DNA from 2 places in the Streptomyces sp. NEAU-174 genome. Region 1 is predicted to be linked to the other one. Evidence: riboswitches for the same ligand, from Rfam matches in the RefSeq annotation. Region 1 holds a riboswitch; the other holds the start of a gene.
The links. A riboswitch is a leader RNA that binds a small molecule or an ion and turns the genes downstream of it on or off. The one in region 1 is predicted to bind glycine.

Region 1 (14,527 bases):
GGCATCCTCCGGCGCCATGGCTATCCGCCGCCGCAGGTGAACTTCCTCGGCAAGGCGGCCACCTTCAACCTGATGTACGCCTTCCCGTTGCTCCTTCTGAGTGAGGGAAGTGGCTGGCTTCACACGACCGCTGCTATTTTCGGATGGGCGTTCGCCGGATGGGGTACAACACTCTATTGGTGGGCAGGAGTCCTCTACGTGGTTCAGGTCCGCCGACTCGTCAAGGCGGACACCGCGGCCGACTGAGCTCGCCGTAGCGGCGTCCATAGAGGCCGGTGCCCGTAGCGACTTCAGGTGTAAGGGCCATCGGGCGTGCGCGGTCGGCATGACCGTCGTCTCTTCAAGGAGGACGCTTCCGATATGAAGGCCGTCGTGATGGCAGGGGGCGAGGGGACTCGTCTGCGCCCGATGACCTCGACCATGCCCAAACCGCTGCTGCCCGTGGCCAACCGGCCGATCATGGAACATGTGCTGCGGCTGCTCAAGCGGCATGGTCTCAGCGAGACCGTGGTGACAGTCCAGTTCCTCGCCTCCCTCGTCAAGAACTACTTCGGTGACGGCGAGGAGCTCGACATGGAGCTCACGTACGCGAATGAGGAGAAGCCACTCGGCACCGCGGGAAGCGTCAAGAACGCGGAGGAAGCACTCAAGGACGACACCTTCCTGGTGATCTCGGGTGATGCCCTGACGGATTTCGACCTTACGGATCTGATCAATTTCCATAAGGAAAAGGGCGCCCTTGTCACCGTCTGCTTGACTCGCGTTCCCAATCCGCTCGAGTTCGGTATCACCATCGTCGACGAGGGTGGAAAGGTCGAGCGCTTCCTGGAGAAGCCCACCTGGGGCCAGGTCTTCTCGGATACCGTCAACACCGGCATCTATGTCATGGAGCCGGAGGTCTTCGACTATGTCGATCCCGACGTCCCGGTCGACTGGTCCGGAGACGTCTTCCCTCAGCTCATGAAGGAAGGCAAGCCCATCTTCGGCTATGTCGCCGAGGGCTACTGGGAGGACGTCGGCACCCATGAGAGCTATGTGAAGGCCCAGGCGGACGTTCTCGAGGGCAAGGTCGACGTCGAACTCGACGGATTCGAGATCTCGCCCGGCGTATGGGTTGCCGAAGGGGCGGATGTGCATCCGGAGGCCGTGCTCCGGGGTCCGCTCTACATCGGCGACTACGCCAAGGTGGAGGCCGGTGCCGAGATCCGTGAGCACACCGTCGTCGGCTCCAATGTCGTGGTGAAGAGCGGCGCCTTCCTCCACAAGGCGGTGGTGCACGACAATGTGTACGTCGGCCAGCAGAGCAATCTGCGCGGCTGTGTCATCGGCAAGAACACCGACATCATGCGCGCCGCCCGGATCGAGGACGGGGCTGTCATCGGCGATGAGTGCCTGATCGGCGAGGAATCGATCGTCCAGGGCAATGTCCGGGTCTATCCGTTCAAGACCATCGAGGCGGGCGCGTTCGTCAATACCTCGGTGATCTGGGAGTCCCGGGGGCAGGCCCATCTGTTCGGCGCCCGTGGTGTCTCCGGCATCCTCAATGTGGAGATCACCCCGGAGCTCGCGGTGCGGCTCGCCGGGGCGTACGCCACGACCCTCAAGAAGGGCTCCACGGTCACCACGGCGCGCGACCACTCCAGGGGCGCGCGGGCGCTCAAGCGGGCGATGATCTCCGCCCTCCAGACCAGCGCCATCGACGTACGGGACCTCGAGAACGTGCCGCTGCCGGTGGCCCGGCAGCAGACCGCGCGCGGCAGCGCCGGCGGCTTCATGATCCGGACCTCGCCGGGGGTGCCCGACTCGGTCGACATCATGTTCTTCGACGAGCGGGGCGCCGATCTCTCGGCGGGTGGTCAGCGGAAGCTGGACCGGGTGTACGCCCGCCAGGAGTACCGCAGGGCGTTCCCGGGCGAGATCGGTGACCTCAGCTTCCCGTCGAGCGTCTTCGACTCGTACACGGGCTCGCTGCTGCGCGCCGTGGACATCAGCGGCATCGCCGAGTCCGGTCTGAAGGTCGTCGTGGACGCCGCCAACGGCAGCGCCGGGCTGGTGCTGCCCAGCCTGCTGGGCCGGCTCGGGGTGGACGCGCTGACCATCAACCCCGGCCTGGACGAGTCGCGTCCGACGGAGACCGCCGACGCCCGCCGGTCGGGGCTGGCCCGGCTCGGCGAGATCGTCGCCTCGGCGCGTGCCGCGTTCGGAGTGCGGTTCGACCCGGTCGGTGAGCGGTTCTCGCTCGTCGACGAGCGGGGCCGGATCGTGGAGGACGACCGGGCGCTGCTGGTGATGCTGGACCTGGTGGCCGCGGAGCGGCGGAGCGGGCGGGTGGCGCTTCCGGTGACCACGACCCGTATCGCCGAGCAGGTGGCGGCGTACCACGGCACCCAGGTGGAGTGGACGACCACCGCGGCGGACGATCTGACCAGGGTCGCCCGGTCGGAGTCCACCATCTTCGGAGGCGACGGACGCGGCGGGTTCATCATCCCCGAGTTCAGCAGTGTCTTCGACGGTACGGCGGCCTTCGTCCGGCTGATCGGGCTGGTGGCGCGCACTCAGCTGACGTTGAGTCAGATCGATGCCCGGATTCCGCGGGCACATGTCCAGCGGCGTGATCTGGCCACCCCCTGGGCGGTCAAGGGCCTGGTCATGCGGCATGTGGTGGAGGCCGCAGGGGACCGTTCCGTGGACACCACCGACGGGGTGCGGGTCGTGGAGACCGACGGGCGGTGGGTGATGGTGCTGCCCGACCCGGCCGAGGCGGTCACCCATCTGTGGGCGGAGGGCCCGGACGACGCCTCCGCACAGGCCCTGCTGGACGAGTGGTCCAGCGTCGTGGACAGCGCGGGGCGCTGATCCCGGGGCCGCCCGAGCACGTCTGAGCGCGTGGGGCCGCCGTCCCGAGGGCCCGGATCCGGCACGCCGGAGGGGCCATTCGGTGGCGGCGGCCCCCACGTGCGACGATGTGCGGCATGTCGCAGCAGCCCCCCGTTCGGAGCACAGCATCGCCGCGCCCGCGCCCGCGCCTCGACGCGTCCATGTCGCTGCTGACCAATGTGATGGACCACAGCCTTGACGACGGCTACGCCGAGGCCGCCGCGCGGCGCGGGGAGACCGGTCGCTCGGGCCTGCCGCGCACGGTGCGGGCCAAATTGGGGCTGGCCTTCGGTCTCGTCCTGGTCGCGGTCGTCATCACCATCGGGGCCGCCGAGGCGCGGATATCGGCGCCGACGCTGGCCAAGGAGCGGGGAGAACTGATCGACCGCATCGAGACGGGGAACTCGAACGCGGACAAGCTCGCCCGGAGCGTGGACAAGCTCCGCGGCGAGGTCGGGGAGAAGCAGCGGCAGGCACTGGAGAAGCACGGCGGGGCCAAGGCCGATCTGGTGGCGCTGCTCTCGGGGGCCAACGAGGTGACGGGCCCCGGGGTGAAGCTGGTGGTCGACGACGCCAAGGGCGCGGCGGGCAGCGGCGGGGGACCACGGGAGAGCGCCGACTTCTCCGACACCGGCCGGGTGCGCGACCACGACATGCAGCGGGTCGTCAACGGCCTGTGGGAGTCGGGCGCGGAGGCCGTCTCGATCAACGGGCAGCGGCTGACGGCGCTCTCGGCGATCAGGGCCGCGGGAGACGCCATACTGGTCGACAACAAGCCGCTGGCGCCGCCGTATACGGTGCTCGCGGTGGGGGACGGGCAGCGGCTGAGCACCGCTTTCCAGAACAGTGCGGACGGACAGTACCTGCATGTGCTCCAGCAGAACTATGACATCCGTACGAGCATTTCCGCCCAGGACTCGCTTCGGCTTCCGGCCGCGCCGAGCCTGATCGTACGCACCGCGGAACCGATAGCCGGTGGTTCCGGCAAGGGTGACGCCGACACAGGGAAGGGCACATCGTGATCGCCGTATTGGGGCTCATCGTGGGAGTCGTGGTCGGACTTGTGGTCCGACCCGTGGTGCCGACGGTGGTCGAGCCCTATCTGCCGATCGCCGTCGTGGCGGCACTCGACGCGGTTTTCGGGGGCTTCCGGGCGATGCTGGACGGGATCTTCGACGACAAGGTCTTCGTCGTATCGTTCCTGTCCAATGTGGTGGTGGCCGCGCTGATCGTCTTCCTCGGTGACAAGCTGGGCGTCGGTGCCCAGCTGTCGACGGGGGTCGTGGTCGTGCTCGGCATCCGGATCTTCTCCAACGCGGCCGCGATCCGCCGCCATGTGTTCCGGGCGTGAGGCCGATGACGACCGACGACACCCCGGAGAAGCCCGAGAGCGCACAGCCGGCCGAAAACCGACGGCAGGCCGACACGCCGCGACAGCAGTCCGACACGCCACGGCAGTCCGCCGACACGCCGCGGCCGGCCGAGAGGGACGCGAAGGCCGAGCAGTCGGCCGACACGCCGCACCAAGCGGCGAAGGCCGACACGCCCGGGAAGGCCGCTGAGCCGCCCCGGCGGTCGCCCGAGCCGGCGCGCCGGCCGGAGACGCCCGAGCGGCCCACGCGCCCCGGGGAGCCCCAGGAGCGGGCCGAGCCCAAGCGGCCCTCGGCGGCCGGACCGCCGCGCCCGGGCACCCCGTCGCCCGAGCGGAAGCCCGCGCAGAAGCCCGAGCGGAAACCTGAGCGGAAACCCGAGCGCCGTGACGCGCCCGCGGAGCGCCCCGGCAGGCCCGCCACGCCCCCGCCGGGCGGCTTCAAGGACCTCGCGCTCAGGAAGCCCCTGCCCAAGGCCGTACTGCCCGAGGCCCTGCCGCCGCAGGCCCAGGGCCGGTCCGTCACGTCGGACACGCCCGGGACGCGTGCCGAGGGCCCCAGGCCCGCCGACGGGTCCCGGAGCGGCCCCGGAGAGCGTGTGGGGCCCGCCCCCGGCCCCGCATCCGGCCCGGGGGGACCCGGGGCCGACCGGAGCCGGGAGGAGGCCCTGACCGGCCGCCAGCGGCTGTGGAAGGGCGTATGGCCGCCGCGGCTCACCCGTGCGCAGCTGATCGTCGCCCTGCTGCTCTTCGGGCTCGGCCTGGGCCTCGCCATCCAGGTGCGCTCGACCAACGAGAACAGCGTGCTGCGCGGCGCCCGGCAGGAGGACCTGGTCCGGATCCTCGACGAGCTGGACTCCCGCACCCAGCGGCTCCAGGACGAGAAGCGCCGCCTCGAGAACCAGCGCACCGAGCTGGAGAACAGCTCGGACCAGGCCGAGGAGGCCCGGAAACAGACGCTTCAGAAGGAGCAGCAGCTGGGCGTGCTCGCGGGTACGGTGGCAGCACAGGGTCCTGGTATCACGATCACCATCGACGACTCCCGGGGCTCCGTGGAGTCGGACATGCTGCTCGACACGGTCCAGGAGCTGCGTGCGGCGGGCGCCGAGGCGATCCAGATCGGCACGGTGCGCGTGGTCGCCGGCACCTACTTCTCGGACAGCGGTGGCGCGATCCGGATCGATGGACGGAAAGTGACGCGACCGTATGTTGTGAAGGTGATCGGCAAGCCGGAGGATCTGGAGCCGGCCCTGAACATCCCGGGCGGGGTGGTGCAGAGCCTGGAGAAGGAGCAGGCCACTGTGTCCGTGCAGCGGGAGAAGAAGATCGTTGTGGATGCCTTGCGATCGGCGAAGCGGCCTGACTACGCTCGGTCGTCATCACGGTGAGGCGGTTCGAAATGAGGGTCTCTCGAGGAGACCATGTGGACGCGGGGGGTCAACGCACCGGAAGATCCGCGCGTGATGGAAACTGTCTGGTGGTCGCGGACGTTGTGAGGATGTCCGGACCGTCTGGTGTGTGCATCGAGGGTTTGTCCTGCCCCACGGGCGGGTCTGTTTCAGTCAAGGGGAATCGCCCGTGAAGTTGTTCGGGAAGTTGTTCGGTAAGAGTGCCCGCCAGGATGGCGGCAGCAGCACCGCTCGCCACCGCGCCTCGCGTGCCGCGGAGGAGAGCGGAGGGGGAACCGAGGAGCGCCCGCTCTTCCGTGACCAGGTCGGCGGGCAGGGTGCGTCTGTTGACCCCTCCGCGGCCGGGCCCATAGGTTTCGAAGACCCATCGGCCTCTCACAGTGGTGGAGGGTTCGGCTTGCCGGTCTGTCAGCGGTGCGGCCACCGGAACGCGGAGGCCAGCCGGTTCTGCTCCAATTGCGGCGCCCCGCTGCGCGGCGGCGCGCCCTCCGAGCGTGCCTCGGAGACCACCTCCACCATTTCGATCTCTGGTCTCGAGGCGTACGACTCCGAGGTGACCGGGCAGACGCCGCTGCCGTCGCTCAGCCCGGAGGCGCAGGCCGCCGTCGAGGCGCTGCCCCTGGGGTCGGCCCTGCTGGTGGTCCGCCGCGGGCCGAATTCCGGCAGCCGCTTCCTGCTGGACAGTGATGTCACCACGGCGGGCCGTCACCCGCAGAGCGACATCTTCCTGGACGATGTGACGGTCTCCCGCCGCCATGTGGAGTTCCGGCGCGGCCAGGACGGCAGCTTCACCGTCTCGGACGTCGGCAGCCTCAACGGGACGTATGTCAACCGGGAGCAGATCGACGCGCCGGTGGTCCTGACCAGTGGGGACGAGGTGCAGATCGGTAAGTACCGGCTGGTCTTCTACCCGAGCCAGCGGGGCGTCGGCATCTGACCCGTCAGGGGAGGTCCATGCTTCAGACACCGTCGGGCGGTGCCGATACCGGCACCGCCCCCACGGGCGGCCGGTCGATGAGCATCGGCACCGTGCTGAATCTGTTGCGGGACGAATTCCCCGAGGTCACCATCTCCAAGATCCGCTTCTTGGAGTCGGAGGGGCTGGTGGAGCCGCGGCGGACGCCGTCCGGCTACCGCAAATTCAGCCAGCGGGATGTGGAGCGGCTCGGCCATATCCTCCGGATGCAGCGTGACCACTACCTGCCGCTCAAGGTCATCCGGGAGCATCTGGACGCCCTGGAGCGGGGTGAGCCATTGCAGCTTCCTGCCGTTTCGCAGGGAGCGCGGCAGCCGGGGCCGCTCGACGGCGGGCCCGGCGCGGCCCCGGACGGCCCCACGGCCGCCCGGGTCGGCCGGGCCGAGCTGCTGGCAACGGCCGAGGTCAGCGAGGCGGAGCTGGCCGAATGGGAGTCGTACGGGCTGCTCGCGCCGACCGCGGACGGCGGGTACGACATCGAGGCGGTGACCGTCGCCCGGCTCATCGCCGAACTCGGTCGTTTCGGCCTGGAACCACGTCATCTGCGAATCATGAAAGCCTCCGCCGAGCGGGAGGCCGGAATGGTCGAGCAGGTGGTCGCCCCGCTGCGGTTGCATAGAAATCCGCAGACCAGAGCGCATGCGGAGGCCAGTGTGCGGGAGCTCGCCACGCTCTCCGTACGGCTGCACGCGGCCCTGGTGCGGTCGGCTCTGAGGGTTCGGGAGCGGTGACCGACCGGGCCCCGACTATCCAAACCGGCCGGGCACGTCCTAGGGTTGCTGTGTGAACGAGCTCGACGTCGTGGGTGTCCGGGTGGAAATGCCCTCCAACCAACCGATCGTGCTCCTGCGTGAAGTGGGAGGCGACCGCTACCTCCCCATCTGGATCGGACCAGGTGAGGCGACCGCGATCGCCTTCGCTCAGCAGGGCATGGCTCCGGCGCGCCCGCTGACCCATGACCTTTTCAAAGACGTACTCGAAGCAGTCGGCCAGCAGCTCACGGAGGTCCGGATCACGGATCTGCGCGAGGGGGTCTTCTACGCGGAGCTGGTCTTCGCCAGCGGCGTGGAGGTCAGCGCCCGGCCGTCCGACGCCATAGCGCTCGCGCTTCGTACCGGAACGCCGATCTACGGCAGTGACGGCGTGCTGGACGACGCCGGGATCGCGATCCCGGACGAGCAGGAGGACGAGGTGGAGAAGTTCCGCGAGTTCCTCGACCAGATCTCGCCAGAGGACTTCGGAACCAGCAGCCAGTGAACCGTATGCCGGTCCTCGCTCGCGCATTCGAGTAGCCTTTCCCGGACGAGGGACACGGGAAACCACTCTTAGGGTGATTATCACTCGGCGTGCCGAGTGTGGCGATCGTTGACGCACCCCGGGTGACTGCCTACCTTCAAGATGGCAGGTCGAGGACGGAGGTCGGCGTGAGAAGCACCGGCGACGGCACGGCGGCCGGAGGTCCGTACGCGCTCCAGGGGAGCGCATCGGCCGATCCGGCATTGAAGGCTCGGGTCGCGGCACAGGCCGCACCGCCGCGTGAGCCCGCCGCGGGGGGGACGGAGCGGATCGGATACCGCGGACCCACCGCGTGTGCGGCCGCGGGCATCACCTACCGCCAGCTGGACTACTGGGCCCGCACCGGGCTGGTCGAGCCGAGCGTCCGGCCGGCCTACGGCTCGGGCAGTCAGCGGCTCTACAGCTTCCGGGACGTGGTCGTCCTCAAGATCGTGAAGCGGCTGCTGGACACCGGCGTGTCGCTCCAGAACATCCGGGCGGCGGTGGTGCACCTCCGTGCCAGGGAGCTCGACGACCTGGCCCAGATGACGCTCATGAGCGACGGCGCGACCGTTTACGAGTGCACCTCGCCCGATGAGGTCGTGGACCTCCTCCAGGGCGGCCAGGGCGTCTTCGGGATCGCCGTGGGCGTCGTGTGGCGGGATGTGGAGAGCGCGCTGTCCCAGCTGCACGGCGAGCGGGTGGACACCGGCGAGACGCTGGTCCGGCACAACCCGACCGACGAGCTCGCGGCGCGCCGGAACCGGGCCGGTTAGAAACCTCCTGCCGAGCGCCCCGGGGTGAACTGATCGGCGCCCCCGGGCCCGCCCCCACCGGCCGTTGCCCGCCCCATTGTCAGTGGTGTGCGGCAGCATCGGAGGTGTGAGGGGTGCGCCGACGATTCTCCATCTGGACATGGACGCCTTCTACGCCTCGGCGGAGCAGGCGGCCAAGCCCAGCCTGCGCGGAAAGCCGGTGATCGTGGGGGGTCTGGGGCCGCGTGGTGTGGTGGCCACGGCCTCCTACGAGGCCCGGGTCTTCGGGGTGCACTCGGCCATGGCGATGGGCCAGGCCCGTCGCCTGTGTCCGAACGCGGCGTTCCTCATCCCCCGCTTCGCGCTCTACCGCAAGGTGAGCGACGTGGTCATGACCCTGCTGCACACCCTGTCGCCTCTGGTGGAGCCGCTGAGCCTGGACGAGGCGTTCGTCGATCTGGAGGCGGGCGGCACCGAACCCACCGTCGAGGCGGCGCGCGCCGTGGCGGAGCGGCTGCGGGCCGACATCCGGGCGGCCACCGGGCTGACCGGATCGGTGGGGCTCGCCGGCTCCAAGATGCTCGCCAAGATCGGTTCGGAGCAGGCCAAGCCGGACGGCCTGGTGGTCATCGAGCCCGGTACGGAGCGCGAGCTGCTCGGCCCGATGTCGGTGCGGACGCTCCCGGGCGTCGGCCCCGCCACGGCGGAGACGCTGCGCCGGGCCGGGATCCACACCGTGGCCGAGACGCGGGAGGCGGGCGAGGCGGAGCTGGTGCGGCTGCTGGGCCGGGCTCACGGCGGGTCGCTGTTCCTGATGGCCGAGGGCCGGGACGAGCGGCCCGTCGTCGCCGAGCGGGACGCCAAGTCCATCTCGGTCGAGGACACCTTCGACGTCGACCTCACCGACCGCACCCGGGTGCAGCTGGAGATCGCGCGGCTCGCCGACCGCTGTGTGCGGCGGCTGCGCGAGGCGGGCCGCTCGGGGCGGACGGTCGTGATCAAGGTGCGGCGGTACGACTTCTCCACACTCACCCGTTCGGAGACCCTGCGCGGGCCGACCGACGACCCGGCGGTGGTGCGGGAGGCCGCGGCGCGGCTGATCGACGGGGTGGAGACCACGGCGGGGGTGCGGCTGCTGGGGGTCGGCGTCAGCGGTCTGGCGGACTTCACACAGGAGGATCTCTTCGCCCAAGCCGCCCAGGCCGCGGAAGCTGCCCAGGCCGCCCAGGCCGCGGAAGCCGTTCAGCCCGCCCAAGCCGCTCATGAGGCCCTGGGGGACGCCGGGCGCCCGCCGGGCCCCGAGAGACCGGAGCCCGTGAGAGAGGGCGCGGGAGAGGCTTCTGAGGACGCTGAGAAGCCGCGGCGCTGGCTCCCGGGCTCCGATGTACGGCACACCGAGTACGGGGCGGGCTGGGTGCAGGGGAGCGGAGTGGGCCGGGTGACCGTGCGCTTCGAGGAGCCGTGGTCGCCACCGGGCCGGGTACGGACGTTCCCCGTGGACGACCCGGCGCTACAGCCCGCCGACCCGCTACCACTGCTGCGCCCGGACGCGGAGGCGGAGGCGGAAGCGGAAGGGGCCGGGGGCCCGGACGGGCCGACCCCGGGGGCCGGTGGGCCCGAGCCCGGCCGGGGGCCGGGTCAGCCCGTGACGTCCAGGCCGTAGTGGTGGTAGAGCTGGAGCTCCTGCTCGGGGGAGAGGTGGCGGCCCACCCCGAAGTCCGGGGCGTCCTTGATCAGGGACCGGTCGTACGGCACCCGCAGGGTGTCGCCGACGACCTCGCTCGGTTCGAGCGGCACGAAGACGTCCCGGCTGAACAGTCCGGTGCGTACCGCCGCCCATTCGGGCTCGCCGGTCGCGTCGTCGAGATAGACCTCGTCCACGGTGCCGATCTTGGCGCCCTCGCGGTCGAATGCCTTGCGGCCGATCAGGGTCCGCGGGTCGATATCGGTCTGCACGCTCTCTCCCACAGGTGGCAAACAGATGAACAAGCAGTTAGCAAGTGCCCATTGCTACCTACAAAAAGCCACATCGCCGCACTCGGCCACTCGAACGTCCGCGACCGTCCCCCGTGGCAGAACCGCTGGTACGCTGACTGTGGCTGTAAACCCCGTGCGGGAGAGTCCTCCGTCGACGCTGTCGGAGGCGCCGAAGGAGCAAACCCTCCCCGGAATCTCTCAGGCACACGTACCGTGCGGGTGAGGTCACTCTGGAAAGCAGGGTGGGCCACGGGCGAGCACAGTTCCGGAGCCCCTCCTCACCGACGGTGAAAACCGGTCAAGCGGTATATGGACCGGTGAAGCTCTCAGGTTGAGATGACAGAGGGGGAGGCCGTCCGGGCACCCGAGTCGCGGTGCCCCTCGTAGGTCGTCACAGACCAGGAGGCCCCCGCAGATGACCGCCAATCGCATCGCACTCTCCGACTTGGAACCTGGTACTCCGTTCGAGCAGCGTCACATCGGCCCGGACGGCGAGGCACAGGCCAAGATGCTCGCCCAGGTCGGCTTCGGCTCGCTGGACGAGCTCACCGAGGCCGCCGTACCGGACGTCATCAAGAGCACCGAGGCGCTGGACACCCTGCCGCCGGCCCGCAGCGAGCCGGAGGTCCTCGCCGAGCTGCGCGCGCTCGCCGACCGCAACCAGGTGCTGCCGTCGATGATCGGCCTCGGCTACTACGGCACCCACACCCCGCCGGTGATCCTGCGCAATGTGCTGGAGAACCCCGCCTGGTACACCGCGTACACGCCCTACCAGCCGGAGATCTCCCAGGGCCGGCTCGAGGCGCTGCTGAACTTCCAGACCGTCGTCGCCGATCTGACCGGGCTGCCCACGGCCGGTTCCTCGCTGCTGGACGAGGCCACCGCGGCCGCCGAGGCGATGGCGCTGTCGCGGCGCGTCGGCAAGGTCAAGGAGGGCGTCTTCCTGATCGACGCCGACTGTCTGCCGCAGACCGTCGCGGTCATACGGACCCGCGCCGAGCCGACCGGTGTCGAGGTCGTCGTCGCCGACCTGGCCGAGGGCATCCCGGACGAGATCGCCGAGCGCGGGGTCTTCGGCGTGCTGCTCCAGTACCCGGGCGCCTCCGGTGTGGTGCGCGATCCGCGCCCGGTCATCGAGCGCGCCCATGAGCTGGGCGCCGTCGTCACCGTCGCCGCCGATCTGCTCGCGCTCACCCTGCTCACCTCGCCCGGTGAGCTGGGCGCGGACATCGCGGTGGGCAGCAGCCAGCGGTTCGGCGTCCCGATGGGCTTCGGCGGGCCGCACGCCGGTTTCATGGCGGTGCGCGACGCCTACGCCCGCAACCTGCCCGGCCGGCTGGTCGGGGTCTCCGTGGACGCCGACGGCGACAAGGCGTACCGGCTGGCGCTTCAGACCCGTGAGCAGCACATCCGCCGGGAGAAGGCCACCAGCAACATCTGCACCGCTCAGGTGCTGCTGGCCGTGATGGCCGGGATGTACGCCGTCTACCACGGCCCGGACGGGCTCGCGGCGATCGCCCGCCGCACCCACCGCTACGCCTCCGTGCTCGCCGAGGGGCTGCGGACCGGCGGTGTCGAGGTGGTGCACGGCGCGTTCTTCGACACCCTCACCGCGCGGGTGCCGGGCCGGGCCGCCGAGGTCGTCGCCGCGGCCCGCGAGGCCGGGGTCAACCTCCGGCTGACCGACGCCGACCACGTCGGCATCGCCTGCGACGAGACCACCGGCCGCGCGCAGCTCGCCGCCGTATGGTCCGCCTTCGGGGTGGACGGCGGCAACGGCGACGCCTCCGGGATCCCCGGGATCGACGAGCTGGACGCCTCGGCGCCGGACGCGCTGCCTGCGGCCCTGCTGCGCCAGGACGGCTATCTGGCCCACCCGGTCTTCCACCAGCACCGCTCCGAGACCGCGATGCTGCGCTATCTGCGCCCCCTGGCCGACCGGGACTACGCCCTGGACCGGGGCATGATCCCGCTGGGCTCCTGCACCATGAAGCTCAACGCGACCGCCGAGATGGAGCCGGTCACCTGGCCGGAGTTCGGCGCGCTGCACCCCTTCGCACCGGCCGAGCAGGCCCAGGGCTATCTGACCCTGATCCGTGAGCTGGAGGAGCGGCTGGCCGAGGTCACCGGCTATGACAAGGTCTCGCTCCAGCCGAACGCCGGGTCCCAGGGCGAGCTCGCCGGACTGCTGGCGGTGCGCGCCTACCACCGGGCCAACGGGGACACCCAGCGCACCGTCTGCCTGATCCCGTCCTCCGCGCACGGCACCAACGCCGCCAGCGCCGTGATGGCCGGTATGAAGGTCGTCGTGGTCAAGACCGGCCAGGACGGCGAGGTGGACACCGACGACCTGCGCGCCAAGATCGAGCAGTACGGCGACCAGCTGGCCGTCCTGATGGTCACCTACCCCTCCACCCACGGGGTGTTCGAGGAGCACATCACCGAGATCTGCGCGACCGTGCACGACGCGGGCGGCCAGGTCTACGTGGACGGCGCCAACCTCAACGCGCTGGTCGGGCTCGCCGAGCCGGGCCGGTTCGGCGGCGATGTCTCGCATCTGAACCTGCACAAGACCTTCTGCATCCCGCACGGCGGCGGCGGCCCCGGCGTCGGCCCGATCGCGGTGCGCGAGCACCTGGCGCCCTACCTCCCCAACCATCCGCTTCAGCCCGCCGCCGGTCCGGCCACCGGCGTCGGCCCGGTCTCGGCCGCGCCGTGGGGCTCCGCGGGGATCCTGCCGATCTCCTGGGCGTACATCCGGCTGATGGGCGCCGAGGGGCTGCGCCGCGCGACCCAGGTCGCGGTGCTCGGCGCCAACTACGTCGCCAAGCGCCTCGAGCCGCACTACCCGGTGCTCTACACCGGCCCCGGCGGCCTGGTGGCCCATGAGTGCATCGTGGATCTGCGTCCGCTGACGAAGGCCACCGGGGTGACCGTGGACGATGTGGCCAAGCGCCTGATCGACTACGGCTTCCACGCGCCGACGATGTCGTTCCCGGTCGCCGGGACGCTGATGATCGAGCCGACCGAGAGCGAGGATCTGGCGGAGCTGGACCGGTTCTGCCAGGCGATGATCGCGATCCGGGCCGAGATCGAGAAGGTCGGCTCCGGCGAGTGGGTCAAGGAGGACAATCCGCTCCGGAACGCCCCGCATACGGCGGCGTCGCTGACCGGGGAGTGGGACCACCCGTACTCCCGGGAGGAAGCGGTCTTCCCGGCCGGGGTCTCGGCGGCGGACAAGTACTGGCCGCCGGTGCGGCGGATCGACGGGGCCTACGGGGACCGTAACCTCGTCTGCTCCTGCCCGCCGCTGGAGTCCTACGAGGGCTGATCCTACGAGGGCTGAGCGGGCTCGAGCCCGACGATGCGTCAGTGGGGCCGGTTCGGCGGATGCGCCGGGCCGGCCCCTGATAGGTACGTGCCGTCGACGGCGGCCGTCAGGCCGCGGTGACGACGTGCTCGGAACCCAGCGGTCGGCACGGCGCGATCACGCGCCCGTCCGGCAGCAGCTCACCGGTGTCCTCGAAGAGCAGGACGCCATTGCACAGCAGGCTCCATCCCTGCTCCGGGTGGTGCGCCACCAGATGGGCGGCCTCCCGGTCGGCGGAGTCGGCTGACGGGCAGGGTGGTTGATGCTGGCACATGACAGGGTTCTTTCGCTGCGGAGTGGTGAAGGTCCTGCGGCTCGCTGCGGCGTTCATGGCCGCCCCCCGTGGTTGAGTCGGTCGATTGCTCCAGTGTTGCCCTGCGGCCTGGAATCCGCAGGGATTTCGCGGTACCGGTCTCGCTAGATAATGACGCATCACCCGCCCGGACGGTTCATCGCGGCCGGACTGTTACGAGGATGCTGCGGAGCGTTACTCTTCCCCTTCTTTCCTCTGTTTCCCCC
Region 2 (15,529 bases), on a different contig from region 1:
GCGCTGCCGCTGGCCGCCGGAGAACTCGTGCGGATAGCGGTTGTAGTGCTCGGGGTTGAGCCCGACCAGCGCCAGCAGCCGCTGGACCTCCGCCTTGATCCCGCCCTCGGGGGTGACGCCCTGGAGCCGGAAGGGCGCGCTGACGATCGCGCCGACGGTGTGCCGGGGGTTCAGCGAGGAGTAGGGGTCCTGGAAGATCATCTGGACGTCACGCCGCATCGGCCGCATCTGGGCCGTGTTGAGATGCGTGATGTCCTTGCCCTCGAACTCGATCTTGCCCGAGGTGGGTTCGAGCAGCCGGGTGACCAGCCGCCCCATGGTGGACTTGCCGCAGCCCGACTCGCCCACCACGCCCAGGGTCTCCCCCGGCCGGACGTCGAAGTCGAGCCCGTCGACCGCCTGGACCGCACCGGACTGCCGCTGGAGCAGCCCCTTCTTGATGGGGAAGTGCTTGACCAGACCCGACACCTTGAGCAGGGGCTCGGGCGACGTCGTCGCCTTCTGCGGGACCGTCATCTTCGGATCCTTCGTGTCGGTCACAGCTTCGGCGCAATCTCTTCGGTCCAGATCCGGGTGCGCTCCTCCTGCGTCATATGGCACGCGGAGAAGTGCCCGCCGCCCCCGGCCTCGGTGAGCTCCGGCCGCTCGGTGCGGGTGATGTTGTCCTTCGGCACATCGGCGTACGGGCAGCGGGGGTGGAAGGCGCAGCCGGATGGCACGTTGATGAGGCTGGGCGGGGAGCCCTTGACCGGGATGAGCCGCTCGGTCTGGTCGCGGTCGATCCGGGGCATCGAGCCCAGCAGCCCCCAGGTGTACGGGTGCTGGGGCTCGTAGAAGACCTTCTCGGCCGGGCCGCGCTCGACACAGCGGCCGCCGTACATCACCAGCAGATCGTCGGCGAGCTCGGCGACCACGCCCAGGTCATGGGTGATGATGATGACCGCGGAGCCGAACTCCTTCTGGAGGTCCCGGATGAGGTCGAGGATCTGCGCCTGGACGGTGACGTCCAGGGCGGTGGTCGGCTCGTCGGCGATCAGCAGTTCGGGGTTGTTGACCAGCGCCATCGCGATCATGGCGCGCTGGCGCATCCCGCCGGAGAACTCGTGCGGATAGCTGTCCACCCGCTTGTCGGGCTGCGGGATGCCGACGCGGTCCAGCAGCTCGATCGCGCGCTTGCGGGCCACCTCCTTGGTGACCTCGTGGTGCACCCGGTACGCCTCGATGATCTGGCGGCCGATGGTGTAGTACGGGTGCAGCGCGGACAGCGGATCCTGGAAGATCATCGACATCTCGCGGCCGCGCAGCTTGCGCACCTCGTCGGGGTCGGCGCCCAGCAGCTCCTGGCCGTTGAGCCAGATCTCACCGGAGATCCGCGCCTTGCGGCGGCCGTACTGGCCCGCGGTGTGCAGCCCCATGATGCCGAGCGAGGTGACGGACTTGCCGGAGCCGGACTCGCCGACGATGCCGAGCGTCTTGCCCTTCTCCAGCCGGAAGCTGAGCCCGTCCACCGACTTCACCAGACCGTCGTCGGTCGGGAAGTGGACGTGCAGATCGCGCACCTCGAGGAAGGCGGTGGGGGCGGGCGAGCCCGCCGCGGCCACCTCGCCCACGGCGGCGGTGCCGGTGGCCGGCAGATCGCCGTTCCCGGGCTGTCCTGAGGGCTTGGTCAGGTCGGTCATCCGAGCCTCACTCGCGGGTCGATGACGGCGTACAGAAGGTCCACGACGAGGTTGGCGACCACGATGAAGACGGCCGCGATCAGGGTGACGCCGAGGATGACCGGCAGGTCCTTCTCGGTGATCGCGTTCACCGCGAGCCGCCCGAGGCCGGGCAGGTTGTAGGTGGTCTCGGTGAGGACCGCGCCGCCCAGCAGCGCGCCCAGGTCGAGGCCGAGCAGGGTGAGGACCGGGGTCCAGGTCGAGCGCATCGCGTGCCGGCCGATGACCACCCGCTCCCGCAGCCCCTTGGCGCGGGCGGTGCGGATGTAGTCCTCGCCCATGATCTCCAGCATGGTGGCCCGGGTGAGCCGGGCGTACATCGCCGCGTAGAGGAAGGCGAGCGTGATCCACGGGAGGATCAGGCTCTCGAACCACATCGCCGGATCGTCACCGAACCCCTTGTAGTCCACGTTGACCCACTTCAGCGAGTAGCTGAAGATCGCCAGCGAGAGCAGACCGGTGAAGTAGATCGGCAGCGAGACACCGGCCAGCGCGACCGTCATCGCCGAGCGGTCCCACAGGGTGCCCCGGCGCAGCGCGGAGACGACACCGGTGGTGATGCCGCCGACCAGCCACAGCAGACAGGCGCCCGCGGCGAGCGAGAGGGTGACCGGCATGGCGTCGGTGAGCTGCGGCCACACCGCCTGCTCGGTGCGGAAGGAGTAGCCGAAGCAGGGCGCCGGGCAGTGGGTGACGTCCGTGCCGTTGGCGTAGTCCCGGCCGACGAAGAGGCCCTGGACGAAGTGCCAGAACTGCACCAGGACCGGATCACCGAGGCTGAGCTTCTGCCGGATGCCCTCGATGGCCGCGGGGTCGGCCTGCTTGCCGACGAACAGCAGCGCGGGATCGGCACCGGCCCACTTCGGGATCACGAAGAAGATGGCGAAGGTCGTAAGGGTGACGACCAACAGCATCACGACGACGGCGAACAAGCGCCGGATGAGATAAGCAAGCACTGTGCGCGGCCCGGGGGTGGCCCGTGATACCCCGGTCGAGGGGTATCAGGGGGGGGGGGGGGGGGGGGGGGGCTCCTGGGGCCTTGGGGGCACCCCCCCCCCCCCCCCACCGCCCGCGGCCATCACCTGCCCTTCGGGCCTATCGGGTGCGGCGATGGTTAACGTGTGCGGCGGATCGGGTGACCGGCCGTCACTTGACGACGCCCAGCTGGGAGTAGTCGTAGCGGCCGTTGTAGGCCGCCGACGAGAAGGCGTTCGTCAGCCGCGAGCTGCGCCAGGTGATGTTCTTCTCGTAGATGAACGGCATCTGCACGGCCAGGTCGCTGACCTTGTGGTTCATCTTCTGGTAGATCTCCCCGGCCTTGTTGGGGTCGGTCTCCTTGAGCGCGTCGTCGAAGTACTTGTTGATCTCCGCGTTGTTGGTCTCGGAGACGTTGTAGTTACCGGTCTGCTCGATGAACCGGCCGTCGATCAGCGGCTGGGAGAAGCCCTGGCCGGTGGGGAAGTCCGGGCCCCAGCCGGTCATGGACAGGCCGTAGCCGCGCTTCTTCATCACCGCCGGCGAACCGGTGATGCTGGCGGAGGTGCTGCCCTGGATCGGCTCCACGTTGAGGTTGATGCCGACCTTCTTCAGCGACGCCTGGAGCGCCTCGGCGGCGTCGACCTCGGCGGGCTGGTCGTTGCGGGCCACGATGCTGGTGGAGAAGCCGCCCGGCTTGCCGCACTGCTTCAGCTCGTCCTTGGCCTTGGCCACGTCCGCCTTGCCACCGCGCTTCAGGACGCCGTACGGGTCGTAGTTGTCCGAGCCCTTCACGCTCTTGGGGAGCATGTTGGTGGCGATCTCACCACCGGCCTGCGGGCCACCGCGGGTGGTCTGGAGCGACTTGTAGTCGGTGCCGTAGATGACCGCCTTGCGGCAGTGGATGTTGTCGAACGGCTTGACCTTGGTGGTGAAGTCGACGTACCGGACGAAGCTGGTGGTGATGTTGTCGACGTTGCCCTTGTTGTGCTTGAGGGCGTCGTTACGGCCCGAAGGGGTCATACCGGTGGCGCTGAGGAAGACGTCGTAGTCGCCCTTGATCAGCAGCCGGTCGATGGCCTCGAGGTTGGAGTTGAAGGTGACCGTGACCTTGTCCGGCAGGGCCGGGCGGATCGGGTCGGACGCCTTCTTCCAGTTGGTGTTGCGGACCAGCGACAGGCTCTTGCCCGGGGTGTACGACTGGACCTTGTACGGACCGGAGGAGAACGGCCGGTTGGTGTACTTGGCGCCGGTGTCCTTGTCCGCCTTCACCGGGGAGCCGGTCGGCATCGCGAGCATCTGCTCGAAGTCACCGTTGGGCTTGGCGAGGTTGAAGACGATGGTCTTGTCGTTCGGCGTCTGGATCGCCTTCAGGCCCAGCTTGTCCTTGGACTTGTCCTTGTACGGGCCCTTGTACTCGCCCTTGGGGTCCAGGACCTGGCGCAGATAGCCGGGGCCGCCGGAGACGACGTCCTTGGCCCAGATGCGCTCGATGCCGTACTTGACGTCCTTGGACGTGATCGGGGAGCCGTCCTCCCAGGTGATCCCGTCGCGCAGGGTGTAGGTGTAGGTCTTGCCACCGTTGGTGATCTTGCCGGTGGAGGTGGCGAGGTCCGGGGTCAGCTCGTTCGCGGCGTTGCCCGGCTTCGGCGTGTAGGAGATCAGTTGGCGCGCGTAGAAGCGGGAGAAGTCCCAGGCGAACCCGTAGTACTGACGCTGCGGGTCGAGGGAGTCGAACTCCTGCTTGTTGATGAACTTGAGGGTGCCGCCCTTCTTGGCGGACTTGGCTGCGACACCCTTCACCGCGGCGTTGAACCCGGCACCCGAGCCCTCGTCGTCGGAACTGCCACCGCCGCAGGCGGCGGTGGCCAGGAGAGCGCCGACGACAGCCGCCGCTCCGGCGATCCGCCTGCTTCTCGAGAGCCGTTTCATAGTTGCTGCAACCTCCGGGTTAGAGCGGTCCTGGGCATGGCGCCGCGGAATACCTTGGGGAGCCGTCTGCCGGATGTGGCAGGGGCTGCTGATTGCGTTCGAGTACGACCGGGCGGCCGTGTGCCGCACCGTCATCGGGTGCCCTTCGGGTCCAGTGCGTCGCGGACGCCGTCGCCGAAGAGGTTGAAGGCCAGCACCGTGACGAAGATCGCCAGACCCGGGATGATCATGAACATCGGATCGTCCTCATAGGTGCCGACCGCCTTGGAGAGCATCTGCCCCCAGGAGGCGGTGGGCGGCTTCACGCCCGCGCCGAGGAAGCTGAGCGCGGCCTCGGTGAGGATGTTGGTGGGGATCATGAGCGTCGTGTAGACGGTGATCGGCGCCACCAGGTTGGGCAGCAGCTCGCGGAAGAGGATGTAGCGCCGGCCGGCGCCCAGGCTCCGCGCGGCCTCGATGTACTCCTTCTCGCGCAGCGACAGCGTCTGGCCGCGCACGATGCGGCCGACGTACGGCCAGCCGAAGAAGCCGATGACCGAGACCAGGATCGCGATGCGCACCCCGCTGCCGGTCAGTCCCAGCAGGTCGTTGGGGAGCACCGAGACCAGGGAGATGATGAAGAGCAGCTGCGGGAAGGCCAGCAGCATGTCCATCACCCGGCTGATCAGCGAGTCCACCCAGCCGCCGAAGTATCCGGCGATGATGCCGAAGATGGTGCCGAGGACCACCGCGACCACCGCCGCGAGGAAGGCCACCAGCAGCGAGATCCGGGCGCCGTAGATGACCCGGCTGAAGACGTCGCGGCCGTTGGACGGCTCCACACCGAACAGGAAGTCCGAGCTGATACCGCCCATGGACCCCTTCGGGGTGCCGAACAGCGGGTCGATCTCCTCCTGGTGGAACTCATTGGGCGGATGCCCGAGCAGACTCACGATGAGCGGAGCGAAGATCGCCACCAGCACGAGGAAGACGACAACGATGCCACCCGTCAGTGCGAGCTTGTCCCGCTTCAGGCGTGACCAGGCGATCTGCCGCAGCGATCTGCCTTCGACGGACGCTTTGACCACATCCGCCGCTACATCGGCAGTCGCCACCGGATCGCTGTCCGTGCTCGTGCCGTGCAATGGTGCCGTCATCGTGGTGGAGACCCCTCTCGACCGGTGGTGACCGGCCCACGACTCGCCGCTGTAGCGGCTTTGTTCATCACCTGGGTGAAAGTCGCGTTCTGGTACGGAACCTTTCTGGAAGGGGTCGTACGCAGGAACCGCACCCCTTGGAGCGGGAGTCTTCAACGCGTTTGTGATCACCCGCCAGTACTCCCGGGCAATGGATGCCTAACCGTGATGTGAGGAGTACCGCTCCGCTATACGGACGGTCGCGACACGAGAACGCAGCAGTAACCTCGCGCCCGTAATGGTGTGTTCGGCCCGATTGGGGCGGAAGGCCGGTCGGGCAATCCCGTCAATCGGTGCGCGGCTCAGTGCGCGGCGGGACCCGGTGGCTCGATACGTGGGACGGGGTGGCCCGGTACGCGGGACGGGGTGGGCCCGGTACGCGGGACGCGGTGGGCCCGGTACGCGGGACGGGGTGGGCCCGATACGTGGGACGGGGTGGCTTCAGTACGCGGGACGCGGCGGCGGATAGCCGTAGCCGTACGACGGCGGCGCGGCGGGCGCGGCGCCATAGGCGTCACGGTCGAAGAACGGGCGGGCGTTGGCCCGCATCCACATGGCGACGGGGTCGTACTCGTCCGAGAGCGCGACCGTGGAGACCGGCAGCCCGTCCGGCACCGCGGTGATCGACTGCTCCATCATCACCCGCACCGACTGCACCGCCGCCGCGCCGGTGTCGTACAGATCCAGGCCGATCGCCAGGTACGGGGCGCCCAGCGAGGGCTGCACCCAGGCGCGCCGCAACGAGCGCACCGCGGCGGTGCGATGCGCGTTCTGCCCCAACAGGGCGTAGAACTGGGGGATGTCGATGGCGGGATCGGACAGCCGCAGCGGCCCGGCGGGCAGCCGGTCCAGACCGCCCGCGATCCGGCGCAGGTCCGGCCAGGGGATGCCCACTCCACCGCCGCGGGCGTGGGGGTTGAGCCAGAGGCCGTAGCGGTCGCGGTAGAGCGAGTCGGCGATGAGGCGTCCGTCGGCCACCTCGTGCGCGCGGTTCCAGCCACTGGCGGCCAGTTCCTGCGCCGAGGTCACACACGGGGCGTAACCGAGGCCGTCCACGTCCATGTTCCCGTACTGGGCGTCGGGCGAGCCGGGCGCACCGTGCCACAGCAGCATCCAGACCTGGCCCTCGCCGATGGCGTGCAGCAGCGCCTCGTAGGCGTCGTACCGGCCGGGAGCGACCTGCTGCAACGCTCGCTCAACCTGGCCGGCCGCCGCCCCCCAATCCGCGCCCGCGCTCACCTGGGTCCGCCCCTTCTCATCGCCTTGCCCACACCTCACCGGGGAGCGTGCCCGCACCCCTCCTGGTCATCAAACCAGCTTACGGGCCGCGGCAGCGGACCCAGGGGTGAGTCAGAGGTCACGGTCGTAGAACGGACGCACCCGTCCCAGCATCCAGTCGGCCACCGGATCGCCCTGCGCCACGTCCAGCAGCACCAGCTGAACCTTCCACGGCACCGGCACCGCACCGAGGGCGCGGCCCAGCGCCTCCACCGCGCGCGCCTGCCCCGCGGGGTCGGGCTCGTCGAGCTGCACCCCGACGAAGAGCGCCGGCTCGTCGCCCTCGACGCTGGCCAGGGCGCGCCGGGCGGTCCGCACCCCGGTGCCCTTGGCGAACTCGATCCCGGCGGCGGCCAGGAAGTCCACCGGCTCGTCCTGCCAGTCCGGTTCGAAGAGCCGGACCCGGCCACCGGCGGCCGGACCGTCGAGCTCGGTACGCCCGGCGCGGCACAACTCCCGGACGGCGGGCGGAGGCAGCGGTACGACCACCGCGCCGCCGGGGTTCACCGCGATGCCGAGCTGGGGCGGCAGCCCGCGGGCGAACTCCACGGCCGGGGCGATGGTGAAGGACATATGGGAGCCGACGAGCTGGAGGAACTGCTGCTCGGAGCTGAACACCGGGACATACGCGCCGCCGTCGATCTCCATCGTGGGCAGATCGAGGCTCGGGCTGCCCGGGCCCCCGCCGTTGGGCAGCGGGATCCAGAGGTGGCTGCGGGAGAGCGTCTCGACGATGCGCGCTCCGGCCCCGGGGACGCCGACGGAGGCGGCCATCACCTCTTCGAGCTCATTGCCGGGAAACGCCGGTTGCGCGGCATATCCGCCGTCCGGGAATCCTCCGTGCGCCGGGGCCACTCCGTACTGCTCCGGGAAGCTCATCTTCGTCCAACCGCCATCTCGTCCGACCTGCCCGAAGCACCCTAACCGCTGGGCGGCCCGGGGCCGGAGGGGTCGGCGGCGATCTCCACAGCACTTCCCCACCTCGCCCGGACCCGCCCTCGTCACGCTGTGTGATGCCGATGGTCGATTTCCGGCCACCTCCGAGGGAGCGGCGCGCTCACTCGAAGGAGATGCAGCGCAGCGCGCTCGCGCCTCGCCGGTCCAGCAGCACCGCCGACGCGCACCCCCGCGGCGGCCGCCCCTCCTCCATCCCGGTGATCAGCCGCCGCATCGCGCGCAGATGCCGCCCGAAGGCGTAGGCGGAGACCCCGCGGCCACGGGCGGCCTGGCCCTCCAGCGCCTCCGTGGCGCCCACGTCCAGCAGCACCATATGGAGGCCGCGGCCCCGGCGCCGCACGTCCCGGGCCAGCCAGCGGCGCACCCACGGCAGCGCGCCGCAGTCGTGCACCACGACGCTCGCGCCCGAGCGCAGCGCCCGGTGCAGCCCGGCGTAGTGGGCGTACCGGACCAGCGGGCGGTAGAGCGCGTACGGCAGCCAGCCGGGCAGCCGACGCTCCCACGCCTCGCGGGTGTTCTGCGAGTCGACCCTGATCACGGCCGCGCCCGTCTCGTCCAGAAGCGGCACCGTCCGGTTGATCAGGGTGCTCTTGCCGCTGCCCGGCAGCCCGGAGGCGACCAGCACATCCCCTGCCGGAAACCGCAGCTCACGCGGGCCCGCGCCGCCACCCTCCGCCCCGGCGCGCAGATCGTGCACCGCGCTTCTTCGACCGGGGCGGGCCGTCGACCCGGAGGGGATGCGCCCACGCCGCGCCGGCAGGAGCCTCTGTGTTGTCGCGTACGTTCCCTGCCCATGCACCGTGATCGTCCTCCCAGGTCGGTCAACGCTGCTCGTACCCGCAGAGTGTCAAGAAAAGGTAATGTCGGGCAAGGCTGCCCCTGTCCGGGCGGCCGGAGCCCGGTCGGATCGGGGCTTCCCTTCTCGGCCATACATGCGATGATGTCCGCGCAACTCCATACCGGCCGCTTGAATCCGCGCGGGAGAGTCCTTGGTCACCGGCATCCGTGCCGGGTGTCCGGGGCGCCGAAGGAGCAAGTCCTCCCTTGAATCTCTCAGGCCCCGATACCGCACGGACGAGGCAGATCTGAAAAGCGGGCCGCCCGGGCGCGGCTCCACCCAAGGTGCAAACCGGGCCCCTTACGGGCGTCACGGCGAACCTCTCAGGTTCCGATGACAGATGGGGAGGGCGCACGCGTCCTTGCCGTCCGTCCTCGCCGTCGCGCGACCCCGACCTCTGGAGCCTGAATCGTGACCGACGCCCCGCCCACCCCACGCCGTACCGCGCTGGACGCGCGGCACCGCGCGCTCGGCGCCACCATGACCGACTTCGCCGGCTGGGACATGCCGCTGCGCTACGGCAGCGAGCGCGACGAGCACACCGCGGTGCGCACCCGCGCCGGGCTCTTCGACCTCTCCCACATGGGTGAGATCTCTCTCATCGGTCCGCAGGCCGGGGACGCCCTGGACCACGCGCTGGTCGGCCGGCTGTCCGCGCTCGCCGTGGGCCGCGCCCGCTACACCATGATCTGCGACGACGAGGGCGGCATCCTGGACGACCTGATCGTCTACCGCCTCGGGGACGAGGAGTTCCTGGTCGTGGCCAACGCCGCCAACGCCCAGGTGGTGCTGGACGCGCTGACCGGGCGGGCCGCCGGTTTCGAGGCGACCGTGCGGGACGACCGCGACGCCTACGCGCTGCTCGCCGTCCAGGGCCCCGAGTCCCCGGGGATCCTGAAGCGCCTGACCGACGCCGACCTGGACGGGCTGAAGTACTACGCCGGGCTGCCGGGCACCGTCGCCGGCGTCCCCGCCCTGATCGCCCGCACCGGCTACACGGGCGAGGACGGCTTCGAGCTGTTCCTGGCGCCGGACGACGCCGAGCGGGTCTGGGAGGCGCTGACCGAGGCCGGGGCCCCGGCGGGCCTGGTCCCCTGCGGTCTCTCCTGCCGGGACACCCTGCGCCTCGAGGCGGGCATGCCGCTGTACGGGCATGAGCTGACCACCGACACCACCCCCTTCGACGCGGGGCTCGGCCGGGTGGTGAAGTTCGACAAGCCGGGCGACTTCGTCGGCCGCGAGGCCCTGGAGGCCGCGTCCCGCCAGGCGGACACCGTCACCCCGCGCACCCTGGTCGGCCTGATCGCTTCAGGCCGCCGGGTGCCGCGCGCCGGATACGCCGTGGTGGCCGCCGACGGCTCGGCGATCGGCCAGGTCACCTCGGGCGCGCCCTCCCCGACGCTGGGCAAGCCCATCGCGATGGCGTACGTGGACCCGGAGTACGCGAAGCCCGGCACCGAGGGGGTCTTCGTGGACATCCGCGGCGCCCGGGAGCCGTACGAGGTCGTGGCGCTCCCCTTCTACAAGCGCGAGCGCTGACGTTTCCCCGGGCGTGAGCGGTGCCCCGGCCCGTCGCCGGGCCTCTCCGAACGCGAGCAGGGCCCCGGCCCATCCCGCCCCCTCGGCGCCGTATCCCCTCGGCGTCGCATCCCACCAGCTAAGACCCGTTTCCCAAGCACTCCCCCGTATCCAGGAGAATCGGACCATGAGCAACCCCCAGCAGCTGCGGTACAGCAAGGAGCACGAGTGGCTGTCGGCCGCCGACGAGGACGGCGTGTCGACGATCGGCATCACCGAATTCGCGGCCAACGCGCTCGGCGATGTCGTCTATGTCCAGCTCCCGGACGTCGGCTCCACGGTCTCCGCCGGTGACACCTGCGGTGAGCTGGAGTCCACCAAGTCGGTCAGCGATCTGTACACGCCGGTCTCCGGTGAGGTCACCGAGATCAACGAGGACGTGGTGAACGATCCGGCGCTGGTGAATTCCGCCCCCTTCGAGGGCGGCTGGCTGTTCAAGGTGAGGGTGACGAGCGAGCCGGAGGACCTGCTCTCCGCCGACGAGTACACCGCCTTCGCCGAAAACTGACCCTCCTTATTCGATCGGGACCCTCGATGTCGCTTCTGAACAGCTCCCTGCACGAGCTCGACCCGGACGTCGCCGCTGCTGTCGACGCCGAACTCCACCGCCAGCAGTCCACCCTGGAGATGATCGCCTCGGAGAACTTCGCTCCGTCGGCGGTCATGGAGGCCCAGGGCTCGGTCCTGACCAACAAGTACGCCGAGGGCTACCCCGGCCGCCGCTACTACGGCGGCTGTGAGCACGTCGACGTGGTCGAGCAGATCGCCATCGACCGGGTCAAGGAGCTCTTCGGCGCCGAGGCGGCGAACGTCCAGCCGCACTCGGGCGCCCAGGCCAACGCGGCCGCGATGTTCGCCCTGCTCTCCCCCGGCGACACCATCCTGGGGCTCAACCTGGCGCACGGCGGCCATCTGACCCACGGCATGAAGATCAACTTCTCCGGCAAGCTCTACAACGTGGTGCCCTACCACGTGGACGCCGAGACCGGTCTGGTCGACATGGACGAGGTCGAGCGGCTGGCCAAGGAGCACCGCCCCAAGCTGGTGATCGCGGGCTGGTCGGCGTACCCGCGCCAGCTGGACTTCGCCGCCTTCCGCCGGATCGCGGACGAGGTCGGCGCGTACCTGATGGTCGACATGGCCCACTTCGCGGGTCTGGTGGCGGCCGGGCTGCACCCCTCGCCCGTACCGCACGCCCATGTGGTGACCACCACCACCCACAAGACCCTGGGCGGTCCGCGCGGTGGCGTGATCCTCTCCACCGCCGACCTGGCAAAGAAGATCAACTCGGCGGTCTTCCCCGGTCAGCAGGGCGGTCCGCTGGAGCATGTGGTCGCGGCGAAGGCGGTGTCCTTCAAGGTGGCGGCGAGCTCGGCGTTCAAGGAGCGCCAGGAGCGCACGCTGGAGGGCGCCAGGATCCTCGCCGAGCGGCTGACCCAGCCCGATGTCCGGGAGGTGGGCGTCGCCGTCCTCTCCGGCGGCACCGATGTCCATCTGGTCCTGGTCGATCTGCGCGACTCCGAGCTGGACGGGCGGCAGGCCGAGGACCGACTGCACGAGGTCGGCATCACGGTCAACCGCAACGCGATCCCGAACGACCCGCGGCCCCCGATGGTCACCTCGGGTCTGCGGATCGGCACCCCGGCGCTGGCCACGCGCGGCTTCACCGCGGAGGACTTCCGCGAGGTCGCCGACGTGATCGCGGAGACGCTCAAGCCGTCGTACGACGCGGAGGCGCTGAAGGCCCGGGTCAGCGCGCTGGCCGACAAGCACCCGCTGTACGCGCATCTGTCCAAGTAAGCCGGAGCGCCCCGGAGCAACCCGGAGCAACCCGGAGTGATGCGGACCCGGGGGCGCGCCCGCCCTGGCGCGCCCCCGCCGCACCACATCGCACCAAACCGCACCACCCCACGCACGGCCCGCACGCTTCCCCGGCGGGCACACGCTTCCCCCGGCGTGCAGACGAAGGAGTCCCCCGGTGGCCATTTCCGTATTCGACCTCTTCTCGATCGGCATCGGCCCGTCCAGTTCGCACACGGTCGGCCCGATGCGGGCCGCGCGGATGTTCGTCCGCCGGCTGAAGAACGAGGGTCTGCTGGCCCACACCGCGTCCGTCCGGGCCGAGCTCTTCGGCTCCCTGGGCGCCACCGGTCATGGCCACGGCACCCCGAAGGCCGTGCTGCTGGGCCTGGAGGGCAACTCCCCGCGCACCGTCGACGTCGACACGGCCGACGGCGAGGTGGAGCGCATCCGCACCACCAAGCGGCTGCGGCTGCTCGGCGCCGAGATCGGCCCCGGCCACGAGATCGACTTCGACGACTCCTCCCAGCTGATCCTGCACCGCCGCCGCTCCCTGCCGTACCACGCCAACGGCATGACGCTGTGCGCGTACGACGCCGAGGGCCATCCGCTGCTGGAGAAGACGTACTACTCGGTCGGCGGCGGCTTCGTGGTGGACGAGGACGCGGTCGGCGAGGACCGCATCAAGCTCGACGACACCGTCCTCACCCACCCCTTCCGCACCGGTGACGAGCTGCTGCGGCTCTCCCAGGAGACGGGCCTGTCCATCTCGGCCCTGATGCTGGAGAACGAGAAGGCGTGGCGCACGGAGCCGGAGATCCGGGCCGGGCTGTTGGAGATCTGGCAGGTCATGGAGGCGTGCGTGGCCCGCGGCATGTCCCAGGAGGGCATCCTGCCCGGCGGCCTCAAGGTCCGCCGCCGCGCCGCCACCGCCGCCCGCGCCCTGCGCTCCGAGGGCGACCCGGGCGCCCGCGCCATGGAGTGGATCACCCTCTACGCCATGGCGGTCAACGAGGAGAACGCGGCGGGCGGCCGCGTGGTCACCGCCCCCACCAACGGCGCGGCGGGCATCATCCCCGCCGTTCTGCACTACTACACCCGCTTCGTCCCGGGCGCCGACGAGGAGGGCATCATCCGCTTCCTCCTCGCCGCGGGCGCCATCGGCATGCTCTTCAAGGAGAACGCCTCGATCTCCGGCGCCGAGGTCGGCTGCCAGGGCGAGGTGGGCTCCGCCTGCTCGATGGCCGCCGGTGGCCTCGCCGAGGTCCTCGGCGGCTCCCCGGAGCAGGTGGAGAACGCCGCCGAGATCGGTATGGAGCACAACCTCGGCCTCACCTGCGACCCGGTCGGCGGCCTGGTCCAGATCCCCTGCATCGAGCGCAACGGCATGGCCGCGGTCAAGGCGGTCACCGCCGCGAGGATGGCCCTGCGCGGCGACGGCCGCCACCATGTCTCGCTCGACAAGGTCATCAAGACGATGAAGCAGACGGGCGCGGACATGAAGGTCAAGTACAAGGAGACGGCGCGGGGCGGGCTCGCGGTGAACGTCATCGAGTGCTGACAAAGGGACGGCGAAAGGGAACGACGAGTGGGGTCGGCTGATACCCCGGCTGATACCCCGGCGATACGCGTGCCGGTCGGGGAAGACTCGGAGCGCTGGGCCAGCCGGGCGACGAGCCGACGCGTACTGCTCGTGGTGCACAACGTCACCTCCGCGGGCCGCCTGCTGGACGTACTGCCGCTGTTCCACGACGACTTCCGGGTGCAACTCCTGGTCACCTCGACCGAGTCATCCGCGTTTCAGGCCGGAATCGGCGAGTTGTTCACGGAGTTGGGTCTGCCCGTGCTGCCCTGGAAGCAGGCATTGGCGACACCGGTGGCGCTGGCGATCTCCGCGAGTTTCGGTGGTCAACTCCAGGATATACAGGGCAAATTGGCCGTGATGTCACATGGTGTCGGATACACTAAGAAACTGGGCGAGTCACGAGTCACGAGTCACGAGTCACGAGTCACGAGACACGAGACACGAGCCGACCTTCGGCCTGTCGCCGGAGTGGCTCCTGGCAGGCGGGGAGCCGTTCGTGGACGGCCTCGTCCTCTCCCACCCGGAGCAGCTGGAGCGGTTGCGGCGGGTGTGCCCGGAAGCCGAAGGAGCATCCGTACTCGCCGGCGACCCCTGCTTCGACCGCATGCTGGCCGGGCGACCCCACCGGGAGCGGTTCCGCCGCGCCCTGGGCGTGCGTCGCGGCCAGCGGCTCGTCGTACTGAACTCCACCTGGAATCCCGAGGGGTTCTTCGGAACCGGCGGCGACCAGGACATCCTGCCGAGCCTGCTCCCCCGGCTCGCCTCCGAGCTGCCGGCTGACGACTACCGGCTGGCGGCCGTACTGCATCCGAACATCTGGTACGGGCACGGTCCAGGGCAGATACGCGTCTGGCTGGACCGGGCCCGCCGCAGCGGGCTGACCTTGATCGACCCCGTGCACGCGTGGCGCCAGGCCCTGCTGGCGGCGGATGTCGTCCTGGGGGATTTCGGAGCGGTGTCCTACTACGCCGCGGCGTTGGACATCCCCGTGTTGCTCGCGTCCGCCACGCAGGACCGGCTGGACCCGGAGGCACCCCTCGCGGCGTTCGTCCGGCAGGCCCCTCGGCTCGACCCGCACGAACCGCTGCGCGGGCAGCTGGAGGACCTGCTGGCGCGGCATCGCCCGGTGGCCGGTCCGGCGGAGTTCACCAGTTCGGCCCCGGGCTCGTCGGCGGCGCTGCTGCGGAGGCTCTTCTACACGCTGATGGATCTGCCGGAGCCCGCGGCTCCCGCCCTGCTGGAGCCGCTGCCCCTGCCACCGTACGATCCCCCGCGGCGTACGGCTCCCCTGGACGTCCGTACCCGCGTCCTGGGAGCGGACGTCTGGATCGAGCGCTCCACCGGGCACCCGTACGACGCGGTCGGCGAGAGGCACCTCGCGGTCCATGAGGACGCCCGGGACCCCGGCGGCCTGGCGCTGGCTGATGTGATCTTCCGTGAGGGGCAGCCGGACGATCCCCGCCTGGGCGGCCCGGAGGAGTGGACCGCCGAGGTGCTGCGCCGGTATCCGCACTGCTCGCTCGCCGTGTACGTGACCGGCCCGCACAGCTGCACCGTGCGCGCCCGGGAGCATGGTGTGTTCCAGCTGTCGGCAGGCCCGGGAGCGGACGCCGATCCGGCGGCCTACGCCTCCGCGCTGTACACGTGGCTGGCCGGTGGCGGTGCGGTGCCACCGGGCGGGACGACGCTCCGG

Region 2: another riboswitch for glycine. It lies ahead of gcvT (glycine cleavage system aminomethyltransferase GcvT); the one in region 1 lies ahead of gcvP (aminomethyl-transferring glycine dehydrogenase).

The regions. Positions count from the first base shown of each region.
Region 1 covers NZ_JBQTCE010000004.1:728,235-742,761, reverse strand. Annotated here, with positions in the region: gene ACT2CW_RS15680 (CDP-alcohol phosphatidyltransferase family protein) at 1-246, shown strand, start outside; gene ACT2CW_RS15675 (mannose-1-phosphate guanyltransferase) at 361-2,856, shown strand; gene ACT2CW_RS15670 (DUF881 domain-containing protein) at 2,973-3,899, shown strand; gene ACT2CW_RS15665 (small basic family protein) at 3,896-4,228, shown strand; gene ACT2CW_RS15660 (DUF881 domain-containing protein) at 4,741-5,634, shown strand; gene ACT2CW_RS15655 (FHA domain-containing protein) at 5,765-6,592, shown strand; gene ftsR (transcriptional regulator FtsR) at 6,610-7,362, shown strand; gene ACT2CW_RS15645 (bifunctional nuclease family protein) at 7,415-7,888, shown strand; gene ACT2CW_RS15640 (MerR family transcriptional regulator) at 8,056-8,682, shown strand; gene ACT2CW_RS15635 (DNA polymerase IV) at 8,789-10,324, shown strand; gene ACT2CW_RS15630 (PRC-barrel domain-containing protein) at 10,300-10,617, opposite strand; glycine riboswitch at 10,765-10,862, shown strand; glycine riboswitch at 10,863-10,991, shown strand; gene gcvP (aminomethyl-transferring glycine dehydrogenase) at 11,054-13,969, shown strand; gene ACT2CW_RS15620 (DUF5999 family protein) at 14,076-14,282, opposite strand.
Region 2 covers NZ_JBQTCE010000003.1:210,810-226,338, forward strand. Annotated here, with positions in the region: gene ACT2CW_RS10320 (ABC transporter ATP-binding protein) at 1-516, opposite strand, end outside; gene ACT2CW_RS10325 (ABC transporter ATP-binding protein) at 537-1,679, opposite strand; gene ACT2CW_RS10330 (ABC transporter permease) at 1,676-2,650, opposite strand; gene ACT2CW_RS10335 (ABC transporter substrate-binding protein) at 2,865-4,625, opposite strand; gene ACT2CW_RS10340 (ABC transporter permease) at 4,757-5,761, opposite strand; gene ACT2CW_RS10345 (enhanced serine sensitivity protein SseB C-terminal domain-containing protein) at 6,242-7,039, opposite strand; gene ACT2CW_RS10350 (enhanced serine sensitivity protein SseB) at 7,151-7,957, opposite strand; gene ACT2CW_RS10355 (AAA family ATPase) at 8,136-8,840, opposite strand; glycine riboswitch at 9,004-9,114, shown strand; gene gcvT (glycine cleavage system aminomethyltransferase GcvT) at 9,285-10,412, shown strand; gene gcvH (glycine cleavage system protein GcvH) at 10,579-10,959, shown strand; gene glyA (serine hydroxymethyltransferase) at 10,986-12,251, shown strand; gene ACT2CW_RS10375 (L-serine ammonia-lyase) at 12,430-13,812, shown strand; gene ACT2CW_RS10380 (hypothetical protein) at 14,333-15,529, shown strand, end outside.